One region of the Mesorhizobium sp. A556 genome, then DNA from elsewhere that is predicted to be linked to it. Evidence: riboswitches for the same ligand, from Rfam matches in the RefSeq annotation. Region 1 holds a riboswitch; each other region holds the start of a gene.

What was found. Region 1 has a riboswitch for cobalamin ahead of ACX3P0_RS09415 (aromatic ring-hydroxylating oxygenase subunit alpha). Riboswitches for the same ligand answer to the same signal wherever they lie in the genome.
Region 2: linked by a shared signal. The riboswitch ahead of ACX3P0_RS02285 (DUF1636 family protein) and the one ahead of ACX3P0_RS09415 (aromatic ring-hydroxylating oxygenase subunit alpha) in region 1 are both predicted to bind cobalamin.
Region 3: linked by a shared signal. The riboswitch ahead of ACX3P0_RS06430 (CbtB domain-containing protein) and the one ahead of ACX3P0_RS09415 (aromatic ring-hydroxylating oxygenase subunit alpha) in region 1 are both predicted to bind cobalamin.
Region 4: linked by a shared signal. The riboswitch ahead of ACX3P0_RS17975 (TonB-dependent receptor plug domain-containing protein) and the one ahead of ACX3P0_RS09415 (aromatic ring-hydroxylating oxygenase subunit alpha) in region 1 are both predicted to bind cobalamin.

What each region holds. Positions count from the first base shown of each region.
Region 1 covers NZ_JBTMXA010000003.1:201,396-205,369, forward strand. The annotation lists gene ACX3P0_RS09410 (MFS transporter) at 1-921, shown strand, start outside; cobalamin riboswitch at 1,011-1,213, shown strand; gene ACX3P0_RS09415 (aromatic ring-hydroxylating oxygenase subunit alpha) at 1,334-2,581, shown strand; gene ACX3P0_RS09420 (FAD-binding oxidoreductase) at 2,592-3,701, shown strand; gene ACX3P0_RS09425 (DUF2312 domain-containing protein) at 3,778-3,974, opposite strand, start outside.
Region 2 covers NZ_JBTMXA010000001.1:470,816-474,789, reverse strand. The annotation lists gene ACX3P0_RS02295 (NADH-quinone oxidoreductase subunit A) at 1-100, opposite strand, end outside; gene ACX3P0_RS02290 (winged helix-turn-helix domain-containing protein) at 421-1,647, shown strand; cobalamin riboswitch at 1,650-1,851, shown strand; gene ACX3P0_RS02285 (DUF1636 family protein) at 1,876-2,301, shown strand; gene cobW (cobalamin biosynthesis protein CobW) at 2,304-3,335, shown strand; gene cobN (cobaltochelatase subunit CobN) at 3,352-3,974, shown strand, end outside.
Region 3 covers NZ_JBTMXA010000002.1:386,995-390,968, reverse strand. The annotation lists gene ACX3P0_RS06445 (porin) at 1-370, shown strand, start outside; gene ACX3P0_RS06440 (pyridoxal phosphate-dependent aminotransferase) at 518-1,627, shown strand; gene ACX3P0_RS06435 (histidine phosphatase family protein) at 1,624-2,190, opposite strand; adenosylcobalamin (AdoCbl) riboswitch at 2,312-2,467, shown strand; gene ACX3P0_RS06430 (CbtB domain-containing protein) at 2,471-2,680, shown strand; gene ACX3P0_RS06425 (CbtA family protein) at 2,693-3,445, shown strand; gene ACX3P0_RS06420 (hypothetical protein) at 3,451-3,974, shown strand, end outside.
Region 4 covers NZ_JBTMXA010000009.1:151,250-155,223, forward strand. The annotation lists gene ACX3P0_RS17975 (TonB-dependent receptor plug domain-containing protein) at 1-1,907, opposite strand, end outside; cobalamin riboswitch at 2,084-2,291, opposite strand; gene ACX3P0_RS17980 (adenosylcobinamide amidohydrolase) at 2,404-3,081, shown strand; gene ACX3P0_RS17985 (LacI family DNA-binding transcriptional regulator) at 3,098-3,974, opposite strand, start outside.

The DNA.
Region 1 (3,974 bases):
GCGACCGTGCTCGGCGCCACCATCGTCAACCGCTGGTTCAAGACCAATCGCGGCCTGGTCATGGGGCTGATGTCCGCGTCGAGCGCCACTGGCATGCTGGTGTTCCTGCCGGTGCTGGCGATGCTGGCGCAGTGGGGCGGCTGGAGGCCGGTCGCCATGGCCGTCGCCATCGCCTGCGCCGCCTTGTTGCCGCTGGTCTGGCTTTTGGTGCCGGAGCGGCCCTCTTCCATCGGCCTCGTCCGCTTCGGCGCGGATGCCGACGACGTGCCGCCGGTATCGCCCGCCTCGCAGGGCAATTTCATCGCCCACACGCTCGGCACGCTGCGCCGTGCCGCGCGCACACGTGTGTTCTGGTATCTGTTCGCCACCTTTTTCGTCTGCGGTTTCACCACCAACGGGCTGGTCGGAACGCATCTCATCGCCTTTTGCGGCGACATGGGCATCCCCGAAGTAAAGGCGGCCGGCCTGCTGGCCTTGATGGGCGTGTTCGACCTCATCGGCACGACGCTGTCGGGCTGGCTGACCGACCGCTTCGACCCGCGAAAACTGCTCGGCATGTATTACGGCATTCGCGGCCTGTCGCTGATCTACCTGCCCATGTCGGGCTTTTCCGGCACGGCGCTGACCATCTTCGCCGTGCTCTACGGCCTCGACTGGATCGCCACCGTGCCGCCGACGCTGCGCCTGTCCAACGAAGCCTTCGGCGATCGCTCCGGCCCGATCGTCTTTGGCTGGATCGTCGCCGGCCACCAGGTCGGGGCGGCAACCGCCGCCTTTTTCGGCGGCGCGCTGCGCGAAATGCAGGGCAATTACGAACTGGCGTTCCAGATCGCGGGCATGACCGCCATCGTGGCCGCCTGCATCTCGCTGCTCATCGACACCAGCCGGCCGGCCTTTGAACCAGAAGGCCAGCCCGCCTGAGCGACGCGCCTGAACGACGCCTTTTTCGCCCTGTCGCCTTTGCGCTTTGGCGATGTCGCTTTCGTATGGCCGGACCCCATGTCCCGGTGATTAGATGGTGATGCTTAGGTGCCCGTTCGCGAAAGCCGGCGGGATAATTGGGAAGCCGGTTGGATGCCGGCGCTGCCCCCGCAACGGTAGCGGAGTTGAAAGTCTTGACAAAAACCACTGGGCGATAAGCCTGGGAAGGTGTCGAGACAGTCCGGGAGGACAACTCCGAAGCCCGGAAACCAGCCTCGAGCAAAGTGAACTCGACTGATCGCGGTGGGCGGTCAAGAGGCGAATTCTTGCGGACGGCAATCGGTGCCGGTGCGCAATCGTTCACCCCTGAAGTCACCACCAGTTCAGTCCTAGCATTTGCTGAGGGCAGGACATGGACACGAAGACCGAAATGCTGAAGCGGCTCGAGCGCCGCCGTCAGGGCTTCTCGCTGGAGCAACCCTTCTACACCGATCCCGATTATTTCAAGCTCGACATGGAACTGATCTGGTATCGCGACTGGCTTTTCGTCGGCCATGATTGCGAAGTGCCGAAGCCCGGCAATTATTTCACGCTGCAGATCGGCGACTATCCGGTGGTGCTGGTGCGGGACCAGAAGGGCAAGATCCATGCCCTGCACAATTCCTGCCGCCATCGCGGCAGCCGCGTCTGCCCGTCCGATAAGGGATCGGCAGCCAAGCTAGTCTGCCCCTACCACCAGTGGACCTATGAACTCGACGGCACCTTGTTGTTCGCCCGCGACATGGCGCAGGGCTTCGACAAGGCCGATTTCAGCCTGAAGCCGATCGCCTGCGAAAGCGTCGGCGGTTTCATCTTCATTTGCCTCGCTGAAAAGCCGGCCGATTTCGCCCCGATGCGGGCAATGATCGAGCCTTACCTGGCGCCGCACCGGCTGACCGAAGCGAAGGTCGCCTTCGAGAGCACCATCGTCGAGAAAGGCAACTGGAAGCTGGTCTGGGAAAACAACCGCGAGTGCTATCATTGCGCGGCGAACCACCCCGAACTGTGCAAGACCTTTCCCGAGGCCCCGACCGTCACCGGCGTCCAGGACGCCGACAGCGATCCGGAGATGCTGGCCCATTGGGCCAAATGCGAGGCCGCCAACCTGCCCAGCAAGTTCCGCATCGATCCCGCAGGCCAGTTCCGCGCCACCCGCGCGCCGCTGCTGCGCGATGCCGTCAGCTACACCATGACCGGCAAGCGGGCGGTGAAGAAGAACCTGTCCGACAGCGTCTCGACCGAGGGGATCGGCTCGCTGCTGCTCTATCATTATCCAACGACCTGGGACCACATCCTCGGCGACCATGCCGTCACCTTCCGCGTCCTGCCGATCAGCGCCACCGAAACGGCCGTGACCACGAAATGGCTCGTCCACAAGGATGCGGTCGAGGGCGTGGATTACGACCTCGCCGAACTCATCCATGTCTGGACCGTGACCAATGACGAGGATCGCCGCATCGTCGAGGAGAATGCCTTCGGCATCCAGTCGCCGGCCTACGAACCCGGTCCCTATTCGGAAGTGCACGAAGGCGGCGTCATCCAGTTCGTCAACTGGTACGCCGATTTTATCGGGCCAAGGCTGGCCGAGGGCGAGAAGCCGGCGTTGAAGAACGTCGCTTAGGGAGGCAGCCATGAACGCGGCAGTCAGCCTCTACAAGCATCTCGACGAGATGATACCGTGGAACGACCGGCTTCAGGTGCTGGAAGTGGTTGGCGTCATCGACGAGGCGCCGGACGTGAAGACCTTCACCTTCCGTTCGGACAACCAGACCTGGTTCCGCTACAAGCCGGGCCAGTTCATCACGCTGGAACTGCCGGTCGCGGACGCGCCGCTGATGCGCACCTATACGCTGTCGTCCTCGCCGTCGCGGCCGTTCTCGATCGCCGTGACGGTCAAGGCGCAGGCCGGCAGCGTCGGCACGCGCTGGATGTTCGACCATCTGAAGCCGGGCGAGCGGGTCAAGGCCTATGGCCCGTCCGGCGAGTTCTCGCTGCACAACCATCCTTCGGCCAAATATTTGTTCATCTCGGCCGGTTCCGGTATTACGCCGATGATGTCGATGCTGCGCTGGCTGAACGACTTTACCCCGCAGACTGATATTTCCTTCGTCAACTGCGCGCGCAGGCCCGAAGAGATCATCTTCCGCAAGGAACTGGAACTGCTCGGCATGCGCATGCCCGGCCTGTCGCTCGGCTTCATGATCGAGGAACGCTCGTCGCGCGAAAGCTGGTTCGGCCATATGGGCCGCATCGATGCGGTACGCCTGCCGATGCTGTCGCCCGATTTCCGCGAGCGCGAAGTGTTCTGTTGCGGGCCGGAACCCTTCATGCGCGCGGTCAGCCAGATGCTGGAAACCTCCGGTTTCGACATGGCGCACTATCATCAGGAAAGTTTTGGCGCACCGGCGATCGAGCCGGTGCCGGCACCCTTTGCCGATAGCCCGCAGCATGCGACGCCGGCGGGCGAGCCTGCACAAGCCGCCATCCCGATCCACTTTGCGCTCTCCGGCGTCGACGGCGAATGTCTCGCCGGCCAAACCGTTTTGCAGACGGCGCGCGCATCGGGCGTGCGTATTTCCGCCGCCTGCGAGTTCGGCCTGTGCGGCACCTGCAAGGTGAAGAAAATCTCCGGTGAGGTCGAGATGAGCCACAATGGCGGCATCCTCGAGCAGGAGATTGCCGACGGCTTCATTCTCGCCTGCTGCTCAAAGCCGCTCTCGCCGATCGAGATCGAGGCGTGACGATGGAATGACGCGATGACGCGTCCGGCTTCGCTGCCTGCTTCCAGGGCAATGCAGACGCGATCGACCGCAGCCGTTACGCCATGCCGAGAGCGGCCATGTACAGGTCGAGGATCGCTTCAGCTTCCGCACGTTCGTTCTGATCCTGCTTGCGCAGCCGGATGATCGTACGCACGGCCTTCGGCTCGAAGCCGGTGCCTTTCAGTTCCGCGTAGACTTCCTTGATGTCGTCGGCGATCGTCTTCTTCTCTTCTTCAAGGCGCTCGATGCGCT
Region 2 (3,974 bases), on a different contig from region 1:
AGGCCACCATGAACGGTACGGCCAGCAAGGCCAGACCGACAACCAGCGCCACGCCGATGAAAATGACGATGGGCAGGTATGAACTGATAAGCGCGTTCATGCTCCAACTTCCCGATGCGGCCAATCCGCCTTGATCTATAGCACCATTCTCGAACACGGAAACGCGACGCGCGTGCTGAACCGGTTTAGAGCCTATGCTGCAACGCGGCGAGGGTTAGCGCAGCACTCCGGGCGAAGCAAGTCAAACCTTGTTCAAAATACGGTATCGGAATGGCGTCGGTGGGTAAACTGGCCCGATTGGCGCGCGTTTGATTTCCTTCTTTTTTTACTCCACTTTTATCTCCTGACATTCCTGTACCGGATGCCTGTTACCATGCGTGGAATCACCGCCCCCAAGCTCAAGGATTGCCCGGAACCGGCATGAAGGAAAACATATCGCTCCGGCTCGCGCGCCGCATAGCGCTTGCTGCACAAGGCTTCTGTGACACGCGGCCAGCCGGCACGCCGGACCGCCGGCATTTTTCGCGCGTTTTGTCGCGGACCGGCCTGTTGCAGATCGATTCCGTCAGCGCCGTGATCCGCGCGCACTACATGCCGCTTTATTCCAGGCTCGGCCCCTACCCGCTTTCGCTGCTCGACAATGCTGCCATTTCACGAAAACGTGCAGTCTTCGAGTATTGGGCGCACGAAGCTTCCTACCTTCCGGTCGAAACCTGGCCGTTGATGCGCTGGCGCATGGCGCGGGCGGAGCGCGGCGACGGCATGTATGGCGGCCTCGCCAAATTCGGCCGCGAACGCGCCGCCTATATAGAAGACATTTTTCGCGAAATCGTGGCGCGCGGGCCGATTGCCGCATCCGAGCTTGACGGCCAGAAAGGTTCCGGCGGCTGGTGGGGTTGGAGCGAGGCTAAGCACGCCTTCGAATGGCTGTTCTGGGCCGGGCGCATCACCACCGCCTATCGGCGCGGCTTCGAGCGATTCTACGACCTGCCCGAACGCGTGCTGCCGCAGGCGGTCCTGGCCCTGCCCACGCCCTCGCCCGCCGACTCCCATCGCGAACTGCTGCGCATCTCGGCCCGCGCCCACGGCGTCGCCACCGCCAACTGTTTACGCGATTATTTTCGTCTCTCTCCTGCCGACATGAAGGGCCGGCTGGAAGAACTGGTCGATGAAGGCGAAATTCTGCCTGTCCGCGTCGAGGGCTGGAACAAGCCGGCCTATCTCCAGAAGGACGCCCGTATGCCGCGTAAGGTCGAGGCGCGCGCCATGCTCGCGCCTTTCGATCCGCTGGTGTTCGAGCGCTCGCGCGCCGAAAGCCTGTTCGACTTCCGCTACCGGATCGAAATCTACACGCCGGCCGAAAAGCGCCAGTATGGCTACTATGTGCTGCCTTTCCTGCTCGGCGATAAAATCGCTGCCCGCGTCGACCTCAAGGCCGACCGCCCGGCAAGCGTGCTGCGCGTCCACGCCGCCTACGCCGAAGCGACCGCACCCACAGACGCCGCCGCCCATCTTTTCGAGGAACTGAAGCAGATGCAGGGCTGGCTCGGCCTTGAACATATCGAAATCACGCCGGCCGGCGATCTCGGACCGGCGCTGGCCGACATCGCGCTGTCGCATCGACACGTTGACACGGCCTCTCACTAACGCCTAAATCCGCTCCAGACGGTCTCCTCTTTTCACAGGGAGGAGCGAAGAGGGAATGCGGTGCGCGACGAAAGTCGCAAATCCGCGGCTGTCCCCGCAACTGTAAGCGACGAGCCAAGGCCGAATGCCACTGGGATTTTCCTGGGAAGGCGGCCAAGGCGATGACCCGCGAGCCAGGAGACCTGCCGTCTGCGAGAAATAATCCGATAGCCTGGCGGGTTTCCGGGCATGGAGCAGGTCTTGAACCAGAACGGCAATTTTCCGGCTGAGTCCGCCGATATTCTATCCGGTATCGAGGCGACGATCATCGTCTGTTCATCGTGCCGCGACGAAACCGGCTCGGATGCCCGTCCCAGCGCAGGCGAGACGTTGGCGGAAAATACACGCCGCGCCGCTATCGACGAAAACATCCATATCCGCACCGTCGAATGCCTTGGCAACTGCAAGCGCCGCCTCAGCGCAGCCATCCTGCGCGACGGCTGCTGGAGCTATGTTTTCGGCGACCTGACCGTAACCAGCGGCCCCGATCTCGTCGCCGGCGCAAAACTCTTCGCCACGTCCAGCGACGGCCTCATCCCCTGGCGCGGCCGCCCCGATTCGCTGAAACGCGGCCTCGTCGCACGCATCCCTCCCCTTGCCACGCTGAAGGACTGACCATGACCGCATCCCGTGTTCCCTGCACCGTCATCACCGGCTTTCTCGGTTCGGGAAAAACCACGCTGGTTCGCCATTTGCTGGAGAACTCCAGCGGCAAGCGGCTGGCCCTCATCGTCAACGAATTCGGAGACATCGGCGTCGACGGCGATATTCTTAAAGGCTGCGGCATCGACACCTGCCCCGAGGAAAATATCGTCGAACTCGCCAATGGCTGCATCTGCTGCACGGTCGCCGACGATTTCGTGCCCGCGCTCGACCGTATCCTGTCGCTCCAGCCCCCTGTCGATCACATCCTGATCGAAACGTCCGGCCTTGCCCTGCCGAAACCGCTGGTTCAGGCATTCCAGTGGCCGACGGTCAAAAGTCGCGTCACTGTCGACGGTGTCATCGCCGTGGTCGATGGCGCAGCGCTCTCCGCCGGTCAGGTCGCTTCCGACATGGATGCGCTGGCCGCCCAGCGCGCCGCCGACCCGACGCTCGACCATGACGATCCGGTCGAGGAAGTGTTCGAGGATCAGGTCGCCTGCGCCGATCTCATCATCCTGTCCAAGAGCGATCTCATGGACGATGCCGCCATGGCGCGCGCCAACGACATCATCGCCAAGAGCCGTGCCCGCGCCGTCAAAACCCTGCCGGTCTCGCAAGGCAAGGTCGATCCGTCGGTGCTGCTCGGTCTCGGCCTCGCCGTCGAAGACGACATCGAAAACCGCTGGAGCCATCACGACGGCATGGGCGGTCATGAGCACGACGATTTCGATTCGATCATCATCGACATCCCCTCGATCGCGAACCCCGACGACCTCGCCAAGCGCGTCATCGCCGCCGCCGAACAGGAAAACGTGCTGCGCGTGAAAGGTTTTGTCGAAGTGTCCACCAAGCCGATGCGGCTTTTGCTGCAAGCGGTCGGCCCCCGCGTCACTCACTATTACGACCGCGTCTGGACGCCCGAAGACGACCGCCGCTCGCGCCTGGTGGTCATCGGCCTGAAAGGGTTGAACCGCCCCGTCATCGAGAAAATATTGATCGGATAAAGTCGGCGCGCCGCCCATGCACATTCTGACCACCACTTCCGCCTCGCTCGACGATCTCGCCGAGCCTGTCGATCTGCGGCAGACGCCGGCGGATGTGGTGGCGCTGTCCTTCACCGATAGTGATCTGGCCGGTCTGGCGGCTGCATGGCAGGCCGACGCGCAGCGCTTGCCGTCGATGCGGCTCGCGCCCTTGCGCGATTTGCGCCATCCCATGTCCGTCGATCTATGGATCGACAGCGTTGCGCAGCATGCAAAGGTCATCCTAGTCCGTATTCTTGGCGGCTATGACTGGTGGCGCTACGGCTGCGACCAGTTGGCTTCCATCGCGCGCGCTCGCGGCATTAAACTGGCGCTGCTGCCCGGCGAATGCCGCGACGAGGACTTGCGGCTGATCGAGGCCTCCACCCTGCACCGCGCCGAACTCGAGGCCCTGCTCGACTATTTTCGCGAAGGCGGCCCCGCCAACATGGCAGCCCTGGTGCATCGCCTGGCGAAATTGGCCGGAACAGATATTTCCGCCGCCGAGCCGGTCACAGTACCCAAGGCCGGCTATTACGAGCCGGGCAAGGGCGTCGTCGAAGTGCCCTGCATAGAGGGCGAAACAGCCGCCGTCGTTCCCATTCTCTTCTATCGCTCGAT
Region 3 (3,974 bases), on a different contig from region 1:
ATGGTCCGGCAAGGTCCGTTTGGACGTGAACGCCACCGAGCAGCTGTCGCTGTTCATCATGGGCGGTTACGGTTCGGACGACAACGTCGCTCGTAACTTCTACAAGCCTTGGGGCGGCAACTGGGCTCTGTGGGGCGGTGGCTCGTACAAGCTCAACGAGAAGACTTCTTTGAACGCACAGGTTTCGTATGACGAAGACGAGACCCTCGCCATTGCCGCGAACGTCGCCTACGACATCGTTCCGGGCTTCAAAGTCACGGCCGAAGTCGACTACGTCAACGAAGGCGACAATGTCGCTGGTGCCGGCAGCTGGACTGGCGCAACCGACGATTCGATCGGTGGCATCATCCGCTTCCAGCGCTCGTTCTAAGACAGCGCTTTCTGTCTGAAGAAAAACCCGGCGGGCAACCGCCGGGTTTTTTCGTTTGAATCTGATGGTGCGCTGCCTGGGCGCAGGGTTGCGCGCTTCGAATGGCGGCTGTAGCTAGAAGAACACTTGCCTTAACGAGTATGCATCATGTCGAAACGCCCTCCCCTCAACGAAATCGTCGGCGCGCTTCCCGCAACGGTGCCCTTTGTCGGCCCCGAGGCGCAGCAACGGGAAAGCGGACGGGCATTTCGCGCCCGCATGGGGGCCAATGAGAGCAGTTTCGGGCCTTCACCGCGCGTCGTTTCCGGCATGGCCGCGGTTGCCGGCGATATGTGGATGTATGGCGACCCCGACAATTACGATCTCAAGCAGGCTGCGGCAGTCCATCACGGCGCCTCGCCAGAAAATATCGTCGTCGGAGAAGGCATTGACGGGCTGCTTGGCGTACTGGTCCATATGTATGTCGCGCCCGGTACGCCGGTGGTCACGTCGCTTGGCGCCTACCCGACCTTCAATTTCCACGTCGCGGCGGCCGGCGGACACTTGGTCGAAGTGCCCTATGAAGACGACCGCGAAAGCCTTGACGGGCTGCTTGCGGCGGTGCGGCGGGAAAACGCGCCGCTGGTCTATCTGTCCAACCCTGACAACCCGATGGGAAGTTTTTGGGATGCGGCGGAAATCATGCGCTTTATCGAGGCGCTGCCTGAAACCACGATGCTAATCCTGGACGAGGCCTATGGCGAGTTGGCGCCTGCCTCGGCGCTTCCGGCAATCGATATCGGGCGCACCAATGTCATCCGCATGCGCACCTTTTCAAAGGCTTACGGGCTGGCCGGCATCCGTTGCGGCTACGCCATCGGCGAGCGGCAGGTCATTGCCGACTTCGAGAAAATCCGCAACCACTACGGCGTCAGCCGCATGGCGCAGATTGCCGGCGTCGAGGCACTGGCCGACCAGGACTGGCTGCAAGACGTCGTGGCGCGGGTCGATGCCGGTCGCCGGAGAATTGCGGCAATCGCCGAGGCGAACGGATTGAAGCCGCTGCCTTCGGCCACCAATTTCGTCGCCATCGACTGCGGCCGCGACGGCGATTTCGCGCTCAAGGTGCTGAAAGGATTTTTGGCGCGCGACGTGTTCATTCGCAAGCCCATGGCGCCGGTGCTCAACCGATGCATCCGGGTCAGCGTCGGCCTCGACCATGAGATCGATATTTTCGCCGAGGAACTGTCCGGCGTGCTCGCGGCCGTGCGCGGCTAACGCTTTTTTGCCTTCGCCGGCATGACGCCGCTGGCGCGTAGCGCCCATCTGCGTCCGTCGGTGCGAAATTCAGCGACGCTCAGCGGCTCGCAATCGATGCGCCAGAACGATTCGAGCGGCGCGCCCAGCACATGAAGCACAGCCACGCGGACGACGGCCGGATGCGTCACAGCAATCGTATGGCCGCGCTCGCCGAGCAGCGCGTCCATCAAGGCGGCTATGCGAGCCGACAGTTCGGCGATCGCCTCGCCGCCATGCGGAGCCGCGGCAGGAACGGCCAACCAGGCCGCGATATTTTCTGGCTGCTGCCCGGAAATCGCGGCCAGCGTCTTTCCGCTCCATGAGCCCATATCCTGATCGGCAAGTTCAGGGCGTTCAACCGCTTGCAAGCCAAGGGCTTGCGCCGTCTGCCTGGCGCGCAGCGCCGGCCCTGTCCAGACGCGGTCGGCGCGGCGCAATTGCGGGCCGAGCGTGTTGGCCATCGCCACTGCGCCTGCCTCGAGCGGCTCATCGAGCGGGAACGCGGCGTGGCGCGTGGCGGCGGTTGCGCCGCTGCAGATCATTGTCAGGCGTCCGGTCATCGAGGAATCGCATCGCGTTTCGTTGGCTCAGCATAGCACGACCGTGCCGGCCCGACGGCCCTTCACGCCCAACACCCTCGTTGACAGGGTAACCGGCGCTGACTACTGTCGCCATTGAAGCAATGTGAGTGGAAACCGGTGAAAGCCCGGTACGGTCGCGCCACTGTGATCGGCTAGCGTTTGAAGCGCGATGCCGAGAGTCAGGACTTCTTTCGTTGCTTCATGGCTCATCAACGGGACGCTGTATCCCAGGAGGCACACCATGTCCGACGCTACCTTCAATCCAGACATACGCCCGCTTCCGATCCCGCTTGGCGAGATCCTGCCTTGGGCGATCTTCGGCGGCCTGCTTTGCCTTCTCGCCGTCTATTTCGTCGGCTCCGAGGAAGGCGCGATGTCGCTTTTCCGTGGCATGTACATCCACGAATTCGTGCATGACGGACGCCACCTGCTCGGCTTTCCCTGCCACTAAGGGGGCTTTGACATGGTTGGTCGTCTTCTCCTTCGCGGGATGCTTGTCGGCATTTTCGCGGGTCTCCTGGCGTTCGGCTTTGCCCGGGTTTTCGGTGAACCCCAGATCGACCGCGCCATCGCGTTCGAAGAATTGATGGCGCAGGCATCCGGTGAAGCGCCGGATGAAGAAACCGAACTCGTTTCCCGCGCGACGCAGGCCGGCATCGGCCTGTTGACCGGTACCGTCGTCTATGGCGCGGCCCTTGGCGGGCTGTTCTCGCTGGTCTTTGCCTATGTCTTTGGGCGCATCGGCCGGTTCGGGCCGCGCGGCACCGCCGCCCTGATTGCGCTGGCGGGTTTCATCGCCATCGTGCTGATACCGCAGATCAAGTATCCAGCGACGCCGCCGGCCGTCGGCAACCCCGACACCATCGGGGTGCGAACGGAACTGTTCTTCATCATGATCGTCGTTTCGATCGCCACGCTGGTCGCGTCAATCGGCCTGGCAAGGCGCTTGTGGGCGCAATACGGAGCCTGGAACGCCTCGATCATCGCTGGAGCGGCTTTCCTTGCCGTCACCGTGGTCGCGCAATATGCCCTGCCCACCATCAATGACGTGCCGGAAAACTTCTCCGCAGACCTCCTGTGGCGTTTCCGTACTGCCTCGCTCGGGCTTCATGCCGTCTTGTGGACGGTAATCGGCCTCGCCTTCGGCGCAGTCGCCGAGCGTAATCTTGCCGGACGCGCGAACCACAAGATCGCGGCCCGCCCGGCCCTGCGCTAACCCACGTGTCGAAGTGTTTACCACGCTACACGGCGGCGTCCCTTGCGGGCGCCGCCGCGTTGCTTTTTGCGAGTGCTGGACCAGTTAGCGCCCATGGCGCTCGTTCGGAGGGGCCGACCAGCGGCATCTCGATCCCCGGCCTGTCTCATGGCCAGATGGCCGTCACCGCCGAATATCGCGGCGAAATTCTCGCGCTGGCCAAGCGGCAGGCGAAAACCGACCCGACCTTCCGGCGGCTGCTGACTTTCGCCGACGTCCAGTACAGCTACTGTCTATGGGGTCTGGTTCCCGGCAGCCTGCGCGACGAGGAAAGCCCGTTCAACGAATGCAGCCACGCCTATCTCTCGGCGGCGCAAGCGCTACTCGTCCATATGCGCGATATCTCCGACGACAAGCAGCCTACGGAAGCGCTGATCTCCCGGATCGACGCCGACATGGTGCGCAACCAGGCCTCGTTCGTGCAATGCCAGTTCAGCGGCGAAGCTTTCAACACCGCCGAGGTGATCTTCCCGATCTGGCGCAACGTTCC
Region 4 (3,974 bases), on a different contig from region 1:
TAGAACGACCGGGTGAAGCTCAGGTCGATCGTCCGCCCCGGAGCCCGGTAGTCCTGTTTGGTCTGATATTGCTCATCGAAGATATTAGCCACCGAGAACTTGAACTGCGACTGCTCGTCGAGCGCATAGAGCGCCGTGAAGTCCGCCGTCACATAGTCCGGCAATTTGACGAGGTTGGCGGCGTCGGCATAGCGCGCCCTGCCATAGATGACGGCGGCCGAAAGCTCGAGTTTCGTCGTCGGCTTGTAGGTCAGCCCGGCGGTGGCGTTGAAGCGGTCGCCATAGGCAACGTATTTGCCATGCACGCCGGGGCTTTTGTTGAGCGGCTCGCGAATGTCGATGCCCAGCCGGCCGCTCCACTCGGCGTTGAATTCATGCGCCATGGTCGCCTCAAAACCGGTTATCTGCACCTGATCGATGTTGTCCGGGTGCCACGGCCCCCACGCGTCGTTGGGGTCGATGGGCGCCCAGTTGATCTGGTCTTTCACCTGCGTGCGATAGACCGCCATGTCGAGGCTTGTCTGGGTCGTGGCCTGCCAGTTCAAGCCGATTTCGTAGGACCGCGACCGCTCCGGCTTCAGGTCCGGGTTACCCGACAGATAGGGGTCGGGATAATAGAGGTCGTTGAAGGTCGGGGCGCGAAAGCCGGTGGCGTAGGAGGTGCGCGCCACCAGCCCGTCCGTCAGTTCGTAGCTTGCGCCGATATTGTAGGTGGTGGCGCTGCCGAATTGCTCGTCGTGATCGTAGCGCAGGCCGCTATCGACGGTAAGCGCCTCGTACTCGAACGAATATTGGCCGAAGACGCCCGTCAGGTCGCGTTCCGTCTTGGCATAAGCGACAGCGGAGATGGAACTGCCATCGACCGTATCGCGATAGGCTTCGACCCCGCCCGACAGCGTATGTTTCGCTTCACCGACCTCGAACGTTTTTTGCGTGGAGGCGAGAATGCCATAGCGCAGCGTGTCGAAATCGTCGCCTTTTTCGCTCGGCCCGAAGTTCGAGGCATAGTCGAGCGCGGTCATCAGTTCGACGGTGGACGACCAGCTATCGGAATGGTCGATACGCGCGCCGATACGGCCGGAGAAATTGCTGGTATCGGCCTCGTTCACCGGCTGGCGGTCGTATTGGTTGCGGCCACGCGCATAAAGCCCATCGGAATAGATGCGGCCCCAGTCCATGTCCTTCGACAGCGAGAAATTGAACGAGCCTTGCCGGAAACCGTCCTTGTCCGGCTCGTGCCCATAGGCGGAAGGCACGGTGAAGTCGTAGCCCTGCGTCCCCAGCACTTGGGCGCCGAAGGAATAGTTCGTGCCGTCTTCGCTCTGGCCTTGCAGATTGCCGGACAGATACCCACCCCAGGGATGTATGACGCCCACCGTGACCGTACCGCAGCTTTTGCTTCCGTCGGCGCAGATGCCGCCCTGCTTGGTGATGATGTTGATGATGCCGCCGATAGCGTCCGCGCCATATTGCGCGGAGTGACCGCCCTTGGCGATTTCGATGCGTTGGATCGAAGCCAGCGGGATGCCGGACAGGTTGACGGTTCCCGACGTTGCCGAGCCTGCGCGCACGCCATTGACGAGCACGAGCGTCTGCGCGGCGGTGGTTCCACGCAGCGAAATGCTCGAATCCGCGCCCATGCCGCCATTGGCGGTCACGGTGACGCCTGGATAGGCCTTCAACAGGGACAGCAGGTCGGAAGCCGCCGACTGCTTGATCTCTTCCTCGCTTACCACGGTCACCGATGACGTCGACCGTTCCAGCGACGATTCACGCCGCAAGGGCGTGGTGATGAGGATGCGGTCGAGCTTCGTTGCACCGGAAGCGTCCGTGCCTGCTTCCTGCGCCCCCGCGTGGCCTGTCAGCACCAGCGCCAACGCGCCGGCCACCCCGATTATCTTCTTCAATTCGACCCCCAGAACTTTGCAGGCGAAGCTGTTCGCCCCTGGCTCATTTCAAGCCGCGTTCTGGTTCCAGCGATTGGCGGGGTTGATCTTCCACCCCCTCGACCGTCCCGGCGCGCGGCAACACGTTATCGTGTCACCGCCACGGACGACCGCGCCTGAACACCCCTCGTGTTCGGGCATGGGTGACTGGAATGGCAGGTCTCCTGACTTCCGTGTCATTACCGGTCTTCCGCCTTCCCGAGCACGCGAGCGCGTTCAGTGGCCAATGGAAGAAGGCTCAACGGTTACAGTTGCGGGGGCAGTCTCGGTTTCGGCCGGTTTGCCGGCTTCACCGTGTTCCCTTTTAAACCACCTTGCGGCGGCACCAGTTCCAGCGCGGAAACTAGTCGGCGCGGGCAGGGGCGTCAATCGCTCAAGGGCCGAAGTTCCAAAACAATTCTGAAGGCTGCGCGCGGGCATCTTGCCGGCTGGCTTGAGCAATGAAAGAAGAGCCGGCATGAAAGCCTTTTCAGTTTCGTGCGCCAGCCCCATTCTCGTCGCGGAATTTGCCATTCCGCAGACCGTGCTGAGCTGGTCGCTTACCCGGCCGGGTTTCGTCACGGCACGCAAGGTCGCGTGGCTGCATGTTCGAAACGACGACCTGCCGCTGGGCGTCGATCCCGCCCGGTTGCTCGAAACGCGAATGGCGGCGGCAGGCCACGCGGATGCGGTCCACCTGATGACGTCGCGCTATGTGGAGCGCCATCATCTGGCAACGGCGGTATCCGGTGCCGCCACCGCGACCTGCCTTGCGACGGTCGGCCTGGGCAATGCCGCAAGGGTCGGCGCGCCGCCGCTGCTTGGCGCCGCCGTCGGCACCATCAACCTGCTCGCCCATGTCGACCGGCCGCTTTCTCAAGCGGCCCTGATCGAGGCGGTGTCGATCGCGACCGAGGCCCGGACCGCGGCCATCATCGATCTGGACTGGCGTCAGGGCGGCAAGCCCATCACCGGAACCGGGACCGATTGTATCGCCGTCGCAGCACCATCCATGGAAGGCGGCGAGAATTTTGCCGGGCTGCATACCGACATCGGCGCCGCGATCGGCCGCGCGGTGTATGACGCCGTCAGCCAGGGCGGCGCGCTCTGGGTCGAAGAAAGGCGGGAACTGATCTCGGTCGGGGTTCAGCCATAGGTAGTGTTGACGCGGTTCAGGTGGGGCCGGGCCTTACGGTTTCGCGCCAGACGATCGGTGCGGCAAAGGTCATGCGGCTGCTGGTATTGACGCCGTCTTGCGGCGACGAAACCAGTTCCGCCACATGCAAGGCTATGGCCTCGACCGGAGGGGCAAAAGTGGTGAGCCGATACGACGCCCAGCCGGCCTGTTCGATGTCGTCGAACCCGATGACGCAAAGGTCGCGCGGCACGTCCAGCTTGAATTCGTGGCGGGCGGTATCGAGAAAGCCGCAGGCGATCAGGTCCGTTACGCAAAAGGCCGCATCCGGGCGCATCTTGCCAGCAAACAATTGCCGCGCCCCCCGTACGCCCGTGTCGTAGGAGGTCCGGCCTTCCCGCCAGACGATAACATCCAGCCCATGGTTACGGGCCGCCGACACGAAGGCCTCTTCGCGCTTCAAGAGGCTCGGCGTTCCGGCCGCCGACGTTACCAGGGCGGGCCTTTTGCAGCCGGCGCGCACGAACGCATGAAGGGCTGCCTCCGCCGCCGCGGCACTGTCGACCTGAATGTTGTGCGGCCCGGAGAACCTGTCGTCCCGGTTGATCAGGATAAGACGCTGCCCGTTTTCAAGGCAACTGCGGATCAGCGATTGCGGCGGCGCTCCAGATAAGACGACCGTTGCATCGGCCCGGTAGTTGAATGTCTGCTTGAGGGCATGGTCTATGTCCTGGCTTGGGCCGGACGTGTTGAGGACCATGATAACCTTGCCCGCGTCGCGCAAATGCCGGGCCAACGCCTGCAGCATGCGCGCCTGATACGGCGTATCCGCTTCGGCAACCGCCAGACAGACGATGCCTGTGGAGGACCGCATCAGGCCGCGCGCCAGATGATTGACGTGATAGCCGAGTTGT